Regions from separate parts of the Anaeromusa sp. genome, predicted to be linked through region 2. Evidence: riboswitches for the same ligand, from Rfam matches in the RefSeq annotation. Region 2 holds a riboswitch; the other holds the start of a gene.
The links. Region 2 has a riboswitch for cobalamin ahead of cobT (nicotinate-nucleotide--dimethylbenzimidazole phosphoribosyltransferase). Riboswitches for the same ligand answer to the same signal wherever they lie in the genome.

Region 1: another riboswitch for cobalamin. It lies ahead of PHF27_RS06320 (nitrogenase iron protein NifH); the one in region 2 lies ahead of cobT (nicotinate-nucleotide--dimethylbenzimidazole phosphoribosyltransferase).

What each region holds. Positions count from the first base shown of each region.
Region 1 is NZ_JAQUZF010000032.1:7,162-13,899, reverse strand. It holds gene PHF27_RS06340 (carbon-nitrogen hydrolase family protein) at 1-185, opposite strand, end outside; gene PHF27_RS06335 (TonB-dependent receptor) at 250-2,217, opposite strand; gene PHF27_RS06330 (nitrogenase component 1) at 2,295-3,593, opposite strand; gene PHF27_RS06325 (nitrogenase component 1) at 3,583-4,878, opposite strand; gene PHF27_RS06320 (nitrogenase iron protein NifH) at 4,865-5,683, opposite strand; cobalamin riboswitch at 5,809-5,991, opposite strand; gene PHF27_RS06315 (sirohydrochlorin cobaltochelatase) at 6,011-6,738, opposite strand, start outside.
Region 2 is NZ_JAQUZF010000047.1:469-11,305, forward strand. It holds gene PHF27_RS07865 (aldehyde dehydrogenase family protein) at 55-1,494, shown strand; partial or broken gene PHF27_RS07870 (SLBB domain-containing protein) at 1,494-2,462, shown strand; partial or broken gene PHF27_RS14335 (electron transport complex protein RnfC) at 2,655-2,855, shown strand; gene PHF27_RS07875 (BMC domain-containing protein) at 2,880-3,431, shown strand; gene fucO (lactaldehyde reductase) at 3,452-4,612, shown strand; gene PHF27_RS07885 (P-II family nitrogen regulator) at 4,929-5,303, opposite strand; cobalamin riboswitch at 5,490-5,691, shown strand; gene cobT (nicotinate-nucleotide--dimethylbenzimidazole phosphoribosyltransferase) at 5,776-6,828, shown strand; gene PHF27_RS07895 (nicotinate-nucleotide--dimethylbenzimidazole phosphoribosyltransferase) at 6,828-7,919, shown strand; gene PHF27_RS07900 (FliG C-terminal domain-containing protein) at 8,048-8,974, shown strand; gene PHF27_RS07905 (ATP-binding protein) at 9,342-10,148, opposite strand; gene PHF27_RS07910 (putative manganese-dependent inorganic diphosphatase) at 10,312-10,837, shown strand, end outside.

The sequences.
Region 1 (6,738 bases), on a different contig from region 2:
GGCTGCACAGGAATGCTGGCCTGCGGATCATTTTGATAGAAAAAGTACCCCTGCAGCGCCGTTTCCGGCGTTACCACCCACTGTGCGCCGTGCGCCGCCGCGGTAGAAGCCGCCTGCTCCAACAAGAGAAGATTTTTCCCCAGGGGGCCATTGCCTAAATCCAAATGCAGTAATGCAATACGCATAGCTTCTCCTTTACTCGAAGCGATGCGGAAAGCGGCTACGCTTCCCGCATGTCTTCACTTGTATTTAGAAGGTGTATTTTGTGCCGATTTCAATATACCGCGACGCCATAGGGAACGCGCCTTGATTAGGATTTGCATACCCGTACAGCTCATAGCTGCGGTTGGTTAGATTATTCACTTTCAAATAAGCGCTGCGATTTTTGTTAATCTTATAGTTGACTGCCAAATCCATTACAAAATAATTAGAGGAAGTAAAATATTTCGTACTTCTTCCCGTAGCCATGCGGTTCATTAGCTCTACATTCCAAGCGCCCTGATTGTAGCTGACGCCTAACTTGTAAGCATTAGGTTCTACTGTACGCTCTTCGTTCCCGTAGGCGGCCCCTGCAGTATCTTTGTTTTCAACATGCGTAAAGGTATAGCCGGCGTTGGCGCTCCACTGCGGCGAAAATTTCTTGCTAACTTCTAATTCAAAGCCTCTTTTTTTCTGCTCTCCCACGTTAATAGGAGTATACAAAGTTCCGTCAAAAGCCGTACTAATGGCGTCATGCAACCGGCTTTCATAGGCGCTTACATGCAGTTCCGTCGTATTATTTAATTTTCGGTTTAAGCCGATCGTAGTCGTATGACCGGTTTCCGGACGCAGGTTGGGGTTGCCTTTATAAAACATGCTGTAATCAGTCGGCCAGAACAAACGGTCCGCATCAGGCGCATTGAAGAACTCGCCCCAGGACACATAGGCGTTGGTTTTGTCATCGACCTGGCAATTAACCGTAGCCCGCGGCGTCATTCTGCCTCCGAACATGCTGTGGTAATCGTAACGAAGTCCCGGCGAAAAAGTCCATTTCTTATCGAAAGTCATGCGATCCTCTACAAAAAATGCCGTATTGCGCATACTTTTATTGTCGTAAGTACCTGGATACGAAATAGAAACATTACGCCAATCCGCGCCGCCCACTAAGGTGTTCTTCTCACTTAGCTTCCATGTCGACTGCCATTGCATGCCTGTTTCTTTATTGCTGTAAAGATAGTTGCTCCAAGAAGCTGCGCCATCGTTATAGGAATGCATATCATATTTATAGTAGTTCTGGTATACGCGCACATAGCCAGGATTATCTTTCTTTTCATTAAAGTTATAGGTCATCGCCCAATTATTCGTTAATGTATCCAAGTAGCTTTTGGTATTTTGCTTGGTGTAGGAACTAACCGCCCAGCCATTTGGTAAATACGGCTGTCCTTTATGTTGGTCTACATGTTCCACGTTCAAAGTCAGCGAATTATGCTCTCCCAGTTGCCTGTCTACGCGGAAGGAAAAATCCTTTTGGTCCATAGCGCTGTTGTTCATATCGACCGTATTACCACTGCGCACATCTTTATACGAAAAATGATCTTGCTCGGTCTTCCCTGCGGCAACAAACCAGTTCCAATCGTTTTCACCGCCTTCGGTGGTAAATTTATATTTTTTCGTCCCCCAAGAACCGTAAGCGCTCTCCAAACTTGTTTTATTTTCTTTTCCTTTGCGGGTAATCACGTTAATTACGCCGCCCACTGCTTCCGAGCCGTAAAGAGAAGACCCGGGACCTTTGACAATCTCAATGCGCTCTACATTATCCAAACTGGGAAAATTGTTCAAGTCAAACGTAGCGCCTTTACCCATGCTGCCGGGAAGCTTACTCAAATTAAGGCGCCGTCCGTCAATCATCACCAGCACCCTGTCATCGCCGTTAATGCGAACATACTGCTCGCCTCCGGGAAAGCCTTGCTGCATAACGAGAATTCCATTCACATCTTTCAAGGCCGCCGTTATATCGCTGTAGTGTTTTTTCTCAATTTCTGCGCGCATCACCACAGACACATTCGCCCCGGTTTCCGATATTTTCAGCGGCGTCCTGGTCGCCGTCACCACCACGTCATCCATGGGAAAAACAGATTCCTCCGCCCAAGCTACGCCGCTTGTGGATAAGAAAATCGCGCTTCCCACCATGGCGCATAAAAGCGCTTTTTTTCTACCGCTTTGTTGGTACTGTTTCATTTTCAAACTCCTCCTCAACCTTCTTGGTTTCCCTAAGATTCTCGTTTTCTCTATATAGCTCGGGGTCCTTCCCGTTGCTAGCCCTTCGCGCAGCGCTTTTGGACATACCCGTTCCAAAGGCGTTCCGCCAGATGACAGGCTCCTTGAAAACCTGCAAACGGCCTTTCTCCCAACAGCACTTCCTCATACGCAGGCAGTGCCACCGGTTGATAAAGCACATTTTTTACGCCTTCGCGGCGCAGGAAATAATTTTCTTGGCTGCTGCCCCAAAGCAGGTCGTCTTTGCCCAATTCGCACAAGGCTTTTTCCACGAGCTGCACCTCTTCGCGTCCGTTGAGAATCAAATCTGCCTCTGTCGGCGCCTCGCCGTCAAAAGCGCCATCATGGCAAATAACCGTAACCTTGCCCGCATCAGCCCACTCGCGCCGCAAGGCCTTGCCTAAGGTAAGGGCCGCCGACGACGGCCCCGCCACCGCCACCCGTTCAAACCAGATATCCCCCCAGAGGCGGCGCATTTCCAGCGTCGCATTTTGGATATGCTTGGCCCAATAAGAGCCTTCGTCGCGATAGGGTTTGCGCAAGTCTTTGCCCAGCTCCATAGCGTCACAGAACGCATCCAGCCATTGCACAGTTCCCTGTACACCATAGGGCGGGGCCAGCGTTATATAGGGCATACCGTAGTTTTCTTCCAAATAGCGGGCCAGCTCCAAGCCCAGCTCGCTGTGCATAACCAGATTGACTTCCGCCTGCGCCAGTTCCGCCAGTTCCTGCGGGCTGCTTCCTGCACCTGGTCGCGTCAATACGTTATAACCGACCAGCTCCAAAAGCCGTTCCATTTCCTTTATATCCGCCTGTTCTTGATAGTACCCCACAGTACAGCCAAGAAGATTCACCGTTTTGGGGCGCACCGTTTGCCGCACCCGAGGAGGCAGCGTTTTTACATACGCAAGTGCTGCCTCCCGATAGCCTTCCCAAAAGCCGCCGCGCATACCGCCGCTATCCATACAGACAGCCGGACAGGAAAGATCTGCTTGCGCCGCAATGCCTGCCACATCATCGCCGATCAAGCTGACGGCGCAACTGTTTTCAATAAACACAACCTCCGGTTTCATGCTTTTTTTTAACAAGGAAAGCGTTTCCAGCAGGCAGTCTTCCGTGCCGAATACAACCGCCTGATTGTCAGGCTGCGTGCAAAAAAAGCGTTTCCCCACATTCGGGCAGGGCCGTTCTAGCTGCCGCAGCGCATAGAAGTAACACCACAAAGGCCCGTTCACCATCATTGCCGCTTCTGGTACGCCTGCGAAAAACGCCGCGCCGCCTGCCAGAGCGCAAGTATTGGTCTGGGCGCACATGTCTCCCCAAGCTTCACCAGCCATAAACAACTCCTCCTCGATACGGAGATCGTTTTAACAATCGTCCTAATTTCGTCAGCACTTCCAGCAAACCGCCAACGCCTACCGGCGTCAATACAGGCAGCTGCAGCTGTCGCAGTCCCATCTCCTCCACCTCATGCGTCGAAAGCAGAACCGCTTCTTCCGTAAGCAATGTTTTCCCTGCTTCCTCGTCCACGATAGGAGCGCCAACCCCCTCCAAAGCTTTACGCAATTCCTGATGCTGTTCCGGCGTCAAGCCGGCGAAAAGGATAATCCCTTCCAGCTTCATCTGGGCTAAAGCCAATACCTCCAGTACCCATTGCGGCTGAAAATGGGTTAAAGGCCGCCCAATTCCCAATACGGCGCTGCGGCCTTGCGTCCAGGGAAGCAAGGCCGCACTGGCCTCCGCTACTCGCCGACTCTGCTTAGCAATGGCCGCTGCCGTTTTTTCCTCTCGCCCTAACGCTTTCCCTAACGCTGTCAGCCAGGCTTTCGTTCCTTCCCAGCCAGACGGATACTCTTGCTGCAAATAGGGAATACCAAATTTTTCTTCAAGGTAAGAAGCTAAACGCCCCATGGAATATTCCGGTTGCGTATGTCCTCCTAAAGGAATGCAAAAAGAAGCTGCCGGGAGCATCCGAATTTCTTCGAGTGAACTATAATTAGGAAAATGTCCAACAATCCGCAGTCCAAAGACGCTTAAAAGCTCTTGCAGCTCTGCTTCTTCCGCTCCGCCAGGCCCCCGTCGATCTCCTAAAAGAACCACCGTATCCGGTTCGGTTGCTTGCGGGCGCATCGAACGGTCGATCAAACGCTGCGCAGCAAAATAAAAGCCAGCGCCATACTCGCCATCCAAAAAACCACTGCAAGGAACGCTCATAACCGGAACCTTCCAGAAGGCCTCCGCTTCTTCGGCCACCGCTTCCACATCATCGCCAATCACGCCGGCTAAACAGGACGCTGCCAACAGCACGTACGCTGGTTTATACGTTTGCATCGTAAAATCAATGCACCCTCGCAACTGCTCTGCGCCGCCGAAAATCGAATGATCGTCAGTTAGATTGCTGGTAACCAAGGGAGCTCTATAGGCATGCTCCAGCTTCAAAGTCCTTGCCAGCGCAGAATATTGTCCACCCAGCTCCATTTCCCGCGCCACATGTCCGCAGGCTTTGGGACTGTGAAAGATGACTGCCGCCCCTTCGTTATGCGCTACCGCCCGCCATACCCCGGGCATACTGCAACTGCAGCTGCGCTTCAAGGTCACCATATGCCGCTTATTCATCGCCATAACGCAGCACCATCTCTTCCAGGTCTTCAAAAGTCAACGGCGTAGGAATAGTCAGCTGTTGATTATCCAGCAGCTTTTGCGACAAATCCCGATAGATCCTTGCCTGCTCCGAGGCAGGCTTCCATTCAATGACGGTCTTGCGTCGAATCTCCGCCTGGTGCATCACCGCATCCCGCGGCACAAAAGCGATAAGCTGTGTATTCAAGCGCGCTGCAAATTCCTCCAGCAAAGCTTTTTCATTAACAATCTGGCGGCTGTTGCCGATAATCCCTCCTAAACGAACCGGCCCGCGCCCGGCAAAGCGGGCTACGCCTTTGGCGATGTTGTTCGCCGCGTAAATCGACATCAATTCGCCGGAAGACACTATGTAAATATCAGTAGCATAGCCTTCCCGAATCGGTACGGCGAAGCCGCCGCACACTACGTCCCCTAAAACGTCAAATAAAACGACTTGCTGTTCCTCTTCTGGAAGTTTTTGCAGCATTTTTAGCTTTTCAAGGGCCACGATAATGCCTCTTCCTGCACAGCCCACGCCCGGTTCAGGCCCCCCCGCCTCAACACAGCGAACGCCGCCGAATCCTTCGTGAACCACCTGCTCCAAGGAAACGCCTTCCCCATATTGACGTACCATATCCAACACCGTCTGCTGACAGTTGCGCCCCAAGAGGAGCCGCGTCGAATCATTTTTCGGATCACAGCCAATCTGCTGAACCCGATAGCCGGCTTCCGCCAGCGCAGCCGACACATTCGAAGCCGTCGTCGATTTGCCGATGCCGCCTTTGCCATAAAAAGCAATTTTTTTCATAGGCCCTTCCTCCCATACAAAAAGAGCCGCCCCATGTAGGGCGGCTCCTAATTACAGATGCAAAAAACTCCATGTCAAAACAAAAAGCTTGCTCAGTAATCCCCTCCCCATCGCTCGTAGGTAAAAACGGTGATTGCTAAACAGGCAGTTCTCCTGGCTCTGGATCTTCGCTCATCCAAACCTTCCCAAGGCATTCGCCCCAGTGGTATTTTATGGATTTACTCCCCATTACAGTGGCGGGACCGCGCCGGTTTTTCACCGGTCTTCCCTATTAAGCCCTTCCGGGCACCTGTTTCATCCATATTCATTTGTCAAAATTCCTAAATTCTATTTACTTGCGCAACAAGTCTCAATCGGCGATTGGTTTCTACGTCCGTGACGTCTAGCGATTGCTTGCTGCTTGTCTTTTACATGCTGAATAAATAACTCCTGAATCGCCTGATTTTCGCCTAATCCTTTTGTTAAAACCTGCGCCTTAAAACCGGCTTGCTCTAAAATCAGCTTGGGCGAATCTGACTTAACGCCACTAAGATAGTTAAGAATATGCTCGCCCGCAAGCAGCATAAACGGCACAATCAGAACATCCTGCACTTCTTTCGCTTTCATTTTGGTCATAGCGTTCGCTAAATCGGGAAAGCCGTCTGTAACACAGACAAAAATACGTTCATAACCGGCAGCCTCAAGTTTTAACTGCAACACCGCATACTCCATTTGCTGCGCCCCATTACAAGCCAGCAAGATTGCTTGACTTTCTTGTAAAGGCGGCCATTGCTGCTGCAATGCTTCTATCGCCAAAACATAATCATCAGGATGATCTTTTGCTCCCAAAGAGAGCAGTAGCGGACGCGCCAGCGCCAGCGTCTTTGTTTTCCATGCCGGTTTTCTAGCTTCTGCGGCAATATATTTTTGCACTCCCTGCAAAGTAGCATCTACCGTTAAGAATAGAGGCTGCACATACACTTCTTCAAAAGCCTCACACGCCAGCTTCCTCAAGGCTTCCTCAATGTCGTCTACCTGTATCCCGGAGCGCGCTGTTAATTTATCTCGCACCGCCT
Region 2 (10,837 bases):
GTTTTGGCCGACTGCTTTCGAAACGGCGCAGTAGCGCCGGAAGGAGGAACAAGAATGGTAGTAGATCAGGCGCTGATAGCAAAAATCACCGCTGAAATTGTAGCTTCATTGCAAGGCGGCGAAGGAAACTCGAAGCAAGTGCAAGACGGCATTTTTGATACGGTTGATGAAGCCGTTGCCGCCGCTCGCAAGGCGTATAAAGAATTGAAACAATTTTCTCGTATGGAACGGGAAAAATTCGTGCAGGCTATACGGGATGCCGCTTATACCAATGCGTCTACCATGGCGGAAATGGCGGTATGGGAAAGCGGTATGGGCCGTGTAAGCGACAAAATTCTCAAAAATCAGCTGGCAGCTACGAAAAGCCCGGGTACGGAGGATCTGAAACCGACCGCCTGGACCGGGGATGATGGCTTGACTCTGCTGGAAATGGGACCGTACGGAGTGATTGGCTCCATTACGCCGACCACCAACCCTACGGAAACCATCATTTGCAACGGCATCGGCATGATTGCCGCAGGCAATGCGATTTTCTTCAGCCCTCATCCGACGGCGAAGAATACCTCTCTTTGGACCATCCGGCTTTTTAACGAAGCCATTGTTAAAGCAGGCGGTCCGGCTAACCTTATGACGTCCGTAGCGAATCCGTCCATTGAGGCGGCTAATGCTATGATGAACCATCCCGATATCAACATGCTGGTGGCTACCGGCGGACCTGGCGTGGTAAAAGCCGTCCTGTCGTCCGGCAAGAAAGCTATCGGCGCTGGCGCAGGCAACCCTCCTGTGGTTGTTGATGAAACAGCAGACATTCCCAAAGCGGCCAAGGATATTGTCAATGGATGTTCCTTTGACAACAACTTGCCTTGCATTGCGGAAAAAGAGGTCATCGCTGTCGGCTCTATCGCGGATCAGCTGATGATGTACATGCAGCGCAATGGCGCGTACTTGATTAATGAAGAGCAGCGCGAAGCGCTCAAAGAAGTGATCATGACCGCCAAAGAAGGCAAGATTGCCGAAGGCTGCACAGGTCCTGCCAAAAAAGTCTATGGCATCAACAAGGATTATGTAGGTAAATCGGCGCAGTATATTTTGGATAAGATCGGCATTTCGGTGCCGGATACGATCAAAGTGGTTCTGTGCGAAGCGCCAGCGGATCATCCTTTTGTTGTGGAAGAACTGATGATGCCGGTATTGCCGGTGGTGTCCGTTAAGGACATTGATGCCGCCATTGCCCTGGCTGTCAAAGTGGAGCATGGCAACCGTCATACGGCCATCATGCATTCCAAAAATGTAGACAATTTGACGCAGATGGCCAAAGCCATTGAAACCACCATTTTTGTAAAAAATGCGCCTTCTTATGCCGGTATCGGCGTAGGCGGCGAAGGGTACACCACCTTTACTATTGCCGGCCCTACCGGCGAGGGATTGACTTCCGCCAAGAGCTTTACCCGTCAGCGCCGCTGCGTGCTGGTGGATGGCTTCTCCATCGTTTGATGGAAGAACAGGGGGCGAACCAATTGGCTGAGAATGTACGTGAAGAAATCATTGCCGCTGTTAAGGCGGCAGGTGTAGTGGGAGCCGGCGGCGCCGGCTTCCCTACGCATGTAAAAATCAACGCCAGTGTCGACACCATTCTGGTGAATGGCGCCGAGTGCGAGCCCCTTCTGCGGGCGCATCAGCAGCTTATGGCCAGCGAAAGCCAGGCCATGCTGCTGGGCCTGCGGGCTGTGATGGTGGCTACTGGCGCACAAAAGGCGTATGTCGGGCTAAAACACAAATACGGTCCGGCTATTGAAAGTCTGACAAAGACTTTGGCCGATATGAATGAAAAAAATGTGGAACTAGCGTATTTGCCGGATATTTATCCGGCTGGCGACGAGCAAGTGCTGGTTCGTGAAATTACCGGGCGCATTGTGCCGGAAGGCGGTATTCCCCTGCAAGTAGGGGTGGTAGTCGCCAATGTGGAGACGTTGACTAACGTAGCCAAAGCGTTGCAGGGAGAAGGCGTTACCGAAAAGTACGTCACTATCGGCGGCGCGGTAGCCAAGCCGATAACCATCAAGGCGCCTGTGGGCATGTCTGTAAAAGAAGCCTTGGCCATGGCGGGCGGCCCCACAACCGGTCCTTACGCCATTATTGACGGCGGTCCGATGATGGGAAAACTGATTGAAGAAGACGCGCCAATTACGAAAACAACCGGCGGCTTGTTGGTTTTGCCGGAAAGTCATAGCATTATTCGAGGGCGGCGCTTGTCTTGGGAGCATGTGCTCAATCGTTCCCGCGCGGTTTGCTGCAATTGTCGGGCTTGTACCGATGTATGCCCGCGAAACCTTCTGGGACACGGCTTAGAGCCGCATCGCATTATGCAAGCCATCGGCCACAGCAACAGCGAGCAGCCGGATATTCTGCAGCGAGCCATGCTTTGCTCGGAATGCGGCGCTTGTGAAGTGTTTGGCTGTACCATGGGGTTGTCGCCGCGCTTGGTAAATGGGCATTTGAAAAAGGAATTTGCCAAGCAGAAAGTGCGCAATCCATACCATGAAGCTCCTTGCGCGGTACGCGGGGGCCGTGAATATCGCATGATTCCCACGAAACGCCTTGTGGCTCGGCTGGGACTGTCGCAGTATGATGTGAAAGCGCCGCTGTTGGCGGAAATGCCGCAGGTGCGCAGCGTGAAGCTATTGTTATCGCAGCACATCGGAGCGCCGGCCAAACCGATTGTAGCCGTGGGAGACAGTGTCTCGAAAGGGCAATTGGTGGCGGAGATTCCCGAAGGAGCCGGGCTGGGAGCTAACGTGCATGCCAGTATAGCCGGCAAGGTTGTAAGCATCGACGGCGCCATTGTCATTCAGGCGTAGTAGCGTACAGGGGGAATGAACATGAAGCGAGCCATTGGCTTGTTGGAATTGAAGAACATCACGCGGGGCATTTTGTCGGCGGATGCTATGCTCAAGGCGGCTAATGTGGATATGGTTATGGCTCAGCCGCTTTGTCCTGGCAAATACGTGGTCATGGTAGCCGGTGATGTCGGAGCGGTGCAAAGCGCGATTCGCAGCGGCAAGGCGGTAGGTGGCGAAGAAAATGTAGTGGATGAGTTCGTGCTGCCTAATCCGCATGATTCCTTGATTGGCGCCGTGAGCGGCTGCAGTGACGTCCATGAAATTCATGCTTTAGGCGTGATTGAAACCTATTCAGTGGCTTCCGCCGTGGTTGCTGCTGATGCGGCGGCTAAAGCGGCTAATATCGCTCTTATTGATGTGCGTTTAGCGCGCGGTATGGGCGGCAAGGCGGTTGTGACCTTAACAGGTGATGTGGGTGCTGTCAATTCTGCTGTACGTGCAGGGGCGCATGCCATTGAGCATGGCGGTTTCCTAGTGGATCAACTGGTTCTGCCTGCGCCGCATAAAAATTTGCACGAAGCCTTATTCTAAAAATATAGGGGGTGCGCACTATGGTTAAACGTATGGTTCTCAATGAAACATCCTATTTTGGCGCAGGCGCTATTGAAGTGATTCCGGAAGAAATGACGCGGCGCGGTTTTTCCAAAGCCTTTGTAGTGACCGATAAAGATTTGGTGGCTGCTGGCGTAGCTGCTCAGGTTACAGCGGTTTTGGAAAAAGCGTCAGTTCCTTTCTCGCTCTATGATGAAGTGAAACAAAATCCGACAGTGGCTAATGTCAATGGCGGCGTGGCTGCTTTTAAAGCGTCCGGCGCTGATTGTATTGTGGCCATCGGCGGCGGTTCGCCGATTGATACAGCCAAGGGGATTGGCATTGTGGTGAACAATCCTGAATTTGCCGACGTATGCTCGCTAGAAGGCTGCGCAGCGACTAAAGCCAAAAGCGTGCCGGTCATTGCGGTGCCGACAACGGCGGGAACTGCGGCGGAAGTTACGATTAACTACGTTATTACCGATGAAAAAAACGTCAAAAAAATGGTTTGCGTGGATCCTAACGACATTCCGGTTATGGCGGTCGTAGACCCGCAGCTGATGACTTCTATGCCTAAAGGGCTGACGGCTGCCACCGGTATGGATGCGCTAACTCATGCGATTGAAGGGTATATTACCCAGGGCGCTTGGGAGATGAGCGATATGTTTGCGCTGCAGTCCATTAGCCTCATTGCTAAGCATTTGGCTACGGCTGTAGAACAGCCTGCTGATGTGGAAGCTAGAAGCGGCATGGCCTTGGCGCAATATGTGGCTGGTATGGGTTTCTCAAATGTCGGTTTAGGCATCGTGCATTCCATGGCGCATCCGCTGGGCGCGCTCTATGATACGCCTCATGGCGTCGCTAATGCCTTGCTGCTTCCTTATGTTATGGAGTACAATGCTCCGGCATCTGGAGAAAAATACAAAGAAATTGCTCGCGCTATGGGGGTTCAGGGTGTGGATGCGATGGAGCAGGATGCGTATCGCAAAGCGGCTGTAGATGCGGTAGTGAAGCTGTCTAAGAAGATTCGTATTCCGCAAAAACTGCAAGATATCGGCGTACAGGAAGAAGATCTGCCTAAACTGGCTGCTGCTGCCTTTGCCGATGTTTGTACGCCTGGCAATCCTCGCGAAACCAATGAAAAGGAAATTCTTGCTTTGTATCAGAAGGCATACTTCTAGGCCGTTGGGGGCCGCCGCGACGCCTCACGGGGACGGCGCGTCACGATAGGACCCATTCGACATGCAAAGAAGAAGGGGCTGTGTTGAAACTTGGTTTCTGCACAGTCCCTTCTTCTTTGCCATGATATGCAGTTTTTCGGTGGAAATATAGCAAGAGGTAAATTCTGTGGACTGTCTTGCTCCAAGAAAAGCCTCAAATACAATCATTGCCACCGTAATCCTCTGCTTATCCTCTTGCGTACCCTCCCGAGACTCCGGTTCTCTTGTTCAATCCTGTGCTTCGTACCATTACTACTCTATCTGCTCCTGTTAAACCTTATGCGCTTTTGGTATCTTTGGGAGCTTTGATAGCGGCAGCGCCTTCGTCGCCTGTGCGGATGCGCACGGCGTTAGTCAGCGGCTGAATAAAGATTTTGCCATCTCCGAGTTTGCCTGTTTTCAAGATTTCTTTAGCGGTTTTGACTACCGTTTCTACAGGTACTTCGCAAACAACAATTTCCACCTTGATTTTTGGCAGCAAGTTTACGGAATACTCGGAACCGCGGTATACTTCTACATGGCCTTTGGTCAGGCCGCTGCCGAAGATTTGGCTGACGGTCATGCCGGTAACGCCGATTTTATTCATGGCTTCCTTGAGGTCGTCCAACTTGGCGGGACGGGTGATAATTTCCACCTTGGTAATAGGCTCCATGTGTATTCCTCCTTTTTTAGGGAACAAAAAAATCGCTCCACTGCCAATCAAAACGATTGTCAGAGGAACGACCATTGTTCCGGAAACATATTCAAACTATGCTTATAATTATAGCGGCAATGCAGTGATAAAGCAAGATATTCCGTTCTTGACGAATGAGAAAAGTGTTGGTATACTGACTTCAATTTCATAATATATGACTGAGGTGCCGCTAATTGCGGAGAATAGGGAAGTCGGAGCGGCTTAATCAAAGGCCGTGTACGCGCGGGCCCGCCACTGTACCGGAGAGAGCTTGCCAGATGCCACTTGCGCCGAAAAGTTGCAGGGAAGGCGGCAATGTATCGATGAACCGGGAGTCAGGAGACCTGCCTCAGATCAGGAAGACCTTGTTGGATACAAAGGCTTTTTAGGATTGCTTCCTAAAAAGCCTTTTTTATTAAGGTATGGGGTCTTCCAGAAAGAAAGGGAGTAAATGATGAATTTATTGCAAGAAACTATAGCGAAAATCGAAAAGCCAGATGCAATAGCCTATGAAACTGTGAAAAAGAGCTTGGCTCAGACTGTATACCCTTCGGGAATGCTGGGGCGTTTGCCGGAGATGGCGGCGACCTATGCGGCTGCCACAGGGAACCCCAAACCACGGGAATTGAAGCCATGCATGGTGATTGCTTGTGCGGATCATGGGGTGGCGCGGCGTTCTGTCAGCGCTTACCCCATAGAGACAACGGCGCAGATGACCATTAACTATGTGGCTTCTAAGGGGGCCAGCGCCAATGCATTTGCTAATTTTTGCGGTGCTGATATGGTGGTAGTTGATGCGGGCGTAGCGGTGGATCTGCCGTCTTTCCCAGGGCTTTGGGAGCGGAAGATCGCCTATGGTACGGAAGATTTTACCCAGGGGCCGGCCATGACGCAGGAGCAGGCTGTAAAAGCATTGGAAATTGGCATTTCGATTGTGCAGGAAAAAGTGCAGGAAGGATATCGCTGCTTTACTTTAGGTGAAATGGGCATTGGCAACACAACCAGCAGTGCTGCCATTGTGGCGGCTATATCCGGCGAGGACCCGCTGCAAACCACCGGGCGGGGCACGGGAATTTCCGATCAGCGTTTGGCGGACAAGCGCCAATATGTCCGGCAAGCGCTAACGGTCAATCAACCCCAGGGAACTGACGGCTTGGATGTTTTACGCAAGGTGGGCGGCTTGGAACTCGGCGTGTTGGCGGGTGTGGTGCTGGGGGCTGCGGCGCATAAGTGCCTGGTAATTGTTGACGGGCTGAATACGACGGCGGCGGCCTTAGTGGCGCAAGGTATTCATGCGGATAGTGCCGGTTATTTACTGGCGTCCCATTTGTCCGGCGAACCGGCCCATCGCATTGCCTTGCGCCAACTGGAGTTGGAGGCGTGTGTGGATTTGGGAATTCGTCTTGGCGAGGCGATTGGGGCCTCGTTAGTGGTGGATATGCTGCAGATGGTTTTGGCTATGCTGGAAGACGCGTACGCAAGTGCGGAGGAGGGGTTGGCGTAATGAGAAAGGAAAAAATGATCGAACAGATTATTGCGTCAGTAGGCCCGATGGATGCAGCGGCGTTAGAACGCTGCCAAAGGCGCTTAGATAACTTGACTAAGCCACTAGGGAGCTTGCATCATTTGGAGTTTTTAGCGTTAAAATTAGCTGGCGTAACAGGGCAGTATCGTCCGGCTTTGCAACAGAAGCAGGCTGTGTTGGTTGTGGCGGCGGATCATGGCCTTGTAAAGGCGCTGTGCAAAGAGGGCAAAACAACAGCGCAGCGTGTTGCCGACGCTTGCCGCGTGGACAGTCCGCTGCACGTTTTTGCAGCGAAAAATGCTGCCGAAGTGGTCCTGGTGAATGCGGGTATGCGCGAAAAATTTGTACACGAGCGGTTGCAGCAGGCGGCCGTGGCTTTTGGAACTTGCGATTGGCGTCAAGGACCGGCGATGAAGGAAGATTTGGTTTTGGAGGCGCTTTGTTTAGGAATCTCTCTGGCGCAGGCGGAAGCGGACAAAGGCGTGCGGATTTTAGGTCTGGGCAGTATTGCCAAAGGCGGTATGCTTTCTGCATTGATTTTGGCAACTGTTTTGGGAGGGGGCGTCCCAGTTTCGCTGCGACAGCAAGCGACTGTAAGCGAAAAGATCGCGAAGCAATTGGTCTTGGTGGAAAAAGCTTTTGCTTCGTATAATGGCGAAACAGAAGCAAAAGCCTTATTAAGCCGTTTTGGAGGTTTGGAAACGGCCGTTTTATGTGGGGCGATTTTAGGCGGAGCAGCTAGAGGCATGTTGTTGGTTCTTGACGGGCTTGAGACGGCTGCGGCTGCCTTAGCGGCGGCGCAAATGCAGCCGTTGGTAAAGAACTATCTGATTGCGCCACATGTTGCTGCGGAACCTGGATTTCAGGAAATGTTATTTTTGCTGGGGCTGCCAAGTTACTTGCAATTGCAGTTGCAGCAAAGCGAAGGGATTGGCGCTGTACTGGGAATGTCTCTTTTGCGGGCGTCTTTGCATATGCTGAATGATATGAGAACCTTTGGAGAAGCGGCTGTGGCGGTGGCCCAGGACGGACCGGGGGCCGAGCGGCAGAGTCATGCAGTGCGAGACTAAAAACACTGGAAAACATAGGAACACAGCACTATCTTAATAAAGAAAATCGAGCAGGATTGTCTAAGCTTGACGGCGAATTTTCAATATACGTATAAATATTTTAGGATGCCTTTAAAGGAGGCGAAACCATGGAAACGCAATGTGAAAAAATGTCGCTGGCGTGGGCTATGACTTGTTTTTCCGCGGAGGAAGCGGCGAAGTGGATGGGGCGGCTTACGTTGGAAGCGCAAACTAAATGGCTGTTGGCCTTGGATGAGTTGTCTCCGGAAATGCTGCCGGAGGATATTCGGGAAAGTTGGCAGGATTTTTCCTCGCTGCGCATATTTGGACAACCGGTTCGGCAATTGGGAGCGGTGCTGATGGCAATGGCCTTGCGCCGAGGCGATTCGGAAACATTGCGTCTCATGGACCGTTTGGAAGAACTTCGGCCGGGAATCCGCAGCCGAATGCGCTCGCATGTTTTGTTTTTTGAAGAGCTGCAAGGTCTGCGGGACCGGGATCTTCAAGAAGTGTTGCGTCGTGAAGGGCTGCATCCATCTCTTATGTTTGGCACTAGCGAAGAGTTGTGCGCGAAATTGCTGCGCAATGTTTCGCGTCGGGCTGCCTCGGATGTGGCGAATACGTTGCCGCCGCCGGAGAAACGGGAAGAATCGGTTGCGGTGCGTCAGCGCAAGGTGGCGTTTACGCAGGTGGTATTGTCCTTAATGGAAGCAGGAGATATATTGGGGCCGGCTCATGTTTTAACTAAAGATGAAGGCTGGCAGCTACTGGAGCTGCGTAATGAAGCTTCTGGTTGGCTCAAAACCAGAAGCGATGAAGAGTTGGCTTCGTTTTTGCGAGACCGGCTGCAATGGGTGGACGTGGCGATCTTGCTGCGCTTGAGCAGCGGTGCGGAAGCTAAATTGTTGCAAGAGGTGCTGGATGAGACCTCATGGAAGATGCTGCAGGAATTGGTGGAAGCGGAAACCGAAGCGACTACCAGCCGCGGTCTTGATGGCTTGCGACGCATGTGCCTGGAAATAAGGCGCGATGCAGAAGAAAACGAAGAAGAATGAACAAGAGTCGCGAGAGTCACGGGAGGGTACGCATGAGGGATACGGAGCTCAGCTTTTTAACAGGAGTATAGGGAGTAGATGGAGGGTTCGAAGGAGTAGGAATGGCACACAGCATGACAGCATAAATAGAGATTGCTTCGCTTCGCTGGCAAAGACGAAAGTTAGTTTGAGAGACAAATACTTTGCTTAGTGCATGTTAGCCAGCTTAGACGTCGTTGCGAGGAGCGGGGCGACGTGGCAATCTCCTAAGACTATAAAAAAAGCTGCGGCGACTTGAAAACAAGTTGTCCGCAGCTTTTTTGCATATTCAAATTTTATAAACAGTAACCCTCGTTCGTACCCTCACTTTACTCCATCTACTCCTTGTTTAATTTATATCGTTAATAGGTTTGTTCCAAAAGAGCAGATTTTTTTCTTTTAATTCCGAGCGGGTAGCTTCTTTGGGCCAGAGCTCATGTACGGAGTCTTCGCGCATGGCAGCGGCCAAATGGTCGTAAATGGCTGGATTTTGCGAAGCTAGAGAAGCGATGAGTTCCTTAGTGGCTTGGCGCTGGGTTTTGCCGTTAAAAGGGCAAGGGTTGGGGATGGGTTCTTGACCGTGCAGCGTCCAGGCCTCACGCAGTTCCTCTTCGCGGAAAAAAAGCAAGGGGCGAATTACGGTGACGCCACTGCGTTCTAAGATTGTTTTCGGTAGAAACGTGCCAATTTGTCCGGAATGGAGCAGGTTCATCAGCAAGGTTTCTACGGCGTCATCGTGATGGTGGGCATAAGCGACTTTTTGAAAGCCGTGTTCGGAGGCAAAGCGGTTAATGGCGCCGCGACGGAAAAAGGCGCAAGTAAAGCAAGGATCTTTTCCTTGGTTTTCTTCAATGATGGAGGCAATATCCGCCTGAATAAAATGAAAGAGAATATCCAGTTTGGCGCAAAAAGAGGCTAATGTTTCCTGAGGGAAGTTTGGAGCAAAGCCGGCGTCAAGGGTCAGCGCCGCCAGTTCAAAACGCTTGGCCGAAACTTTTTGCAGCGCTGCTAGGGCAAAGGCTAAAAATAGGCTGTCTTTGCCGCCGGATAGGCCGATGAGGATGCGGTCGCCCTCCTCAATCAGATCAAATTCAATCACGCCGCGCAGCAGGCGGCTGAAATAGGCTTTAGGCAAGTTGTGAATTGTCGTCGTCATTTCGCTGTCGTACCCTCCGGTTACTCCGTTACTCTTGTTTGCTTTTCTTTATTATACAGCCTGGCGTCAAGGTACGGGGTTACGGAAAAGGCTGGAATAAGGTATAATAAAACTAATTGCATTTTTTTGCAGGCAAACCAGAACGAGGAGTGTTGATTCGATTATGGCGAAACCGATTTATGCTATTGGACATCGTAATCCGGACACGGATTCGATTTGTGCTGCTATTGGCTATGCGCATTTAAAGCAAGCGCTGGGGGAAAATGTGGTAGCGGCCCGGGCTGGCAAGATTAATGCCGAAACAAAGTATGCCTTAGAACACTTCCGCCTAGAGGAACCGCTGCTGCTGCCGGACCTCAATCCGCGGGTAAAAGATATTATGTGCACCGATTACCTTTCAGTGGCTCCGGAAACGACGCTGCGTGAACTAGGGAAACTGATGCAATGCGGCAATGTCAAATCGGTGCCTGTCGTAGTCGGGGACAATCAACTGGTCGGTATTTTATCAGTAAGTGATTTGGCAAAATTGTATTTTAACGAACTGCAGATGCCGGATGATTTGGCGGAAAGCGGCGTAGATTATGCGGCGGTGCAGCGTGTGCTGGACGCTAAAGTACTTTGCGGCGACGATTTGCTGAAGCGTACGTTGGCTGGGCGGGTGCGCATCGCTTCGGGAACGTCGGCGGCTG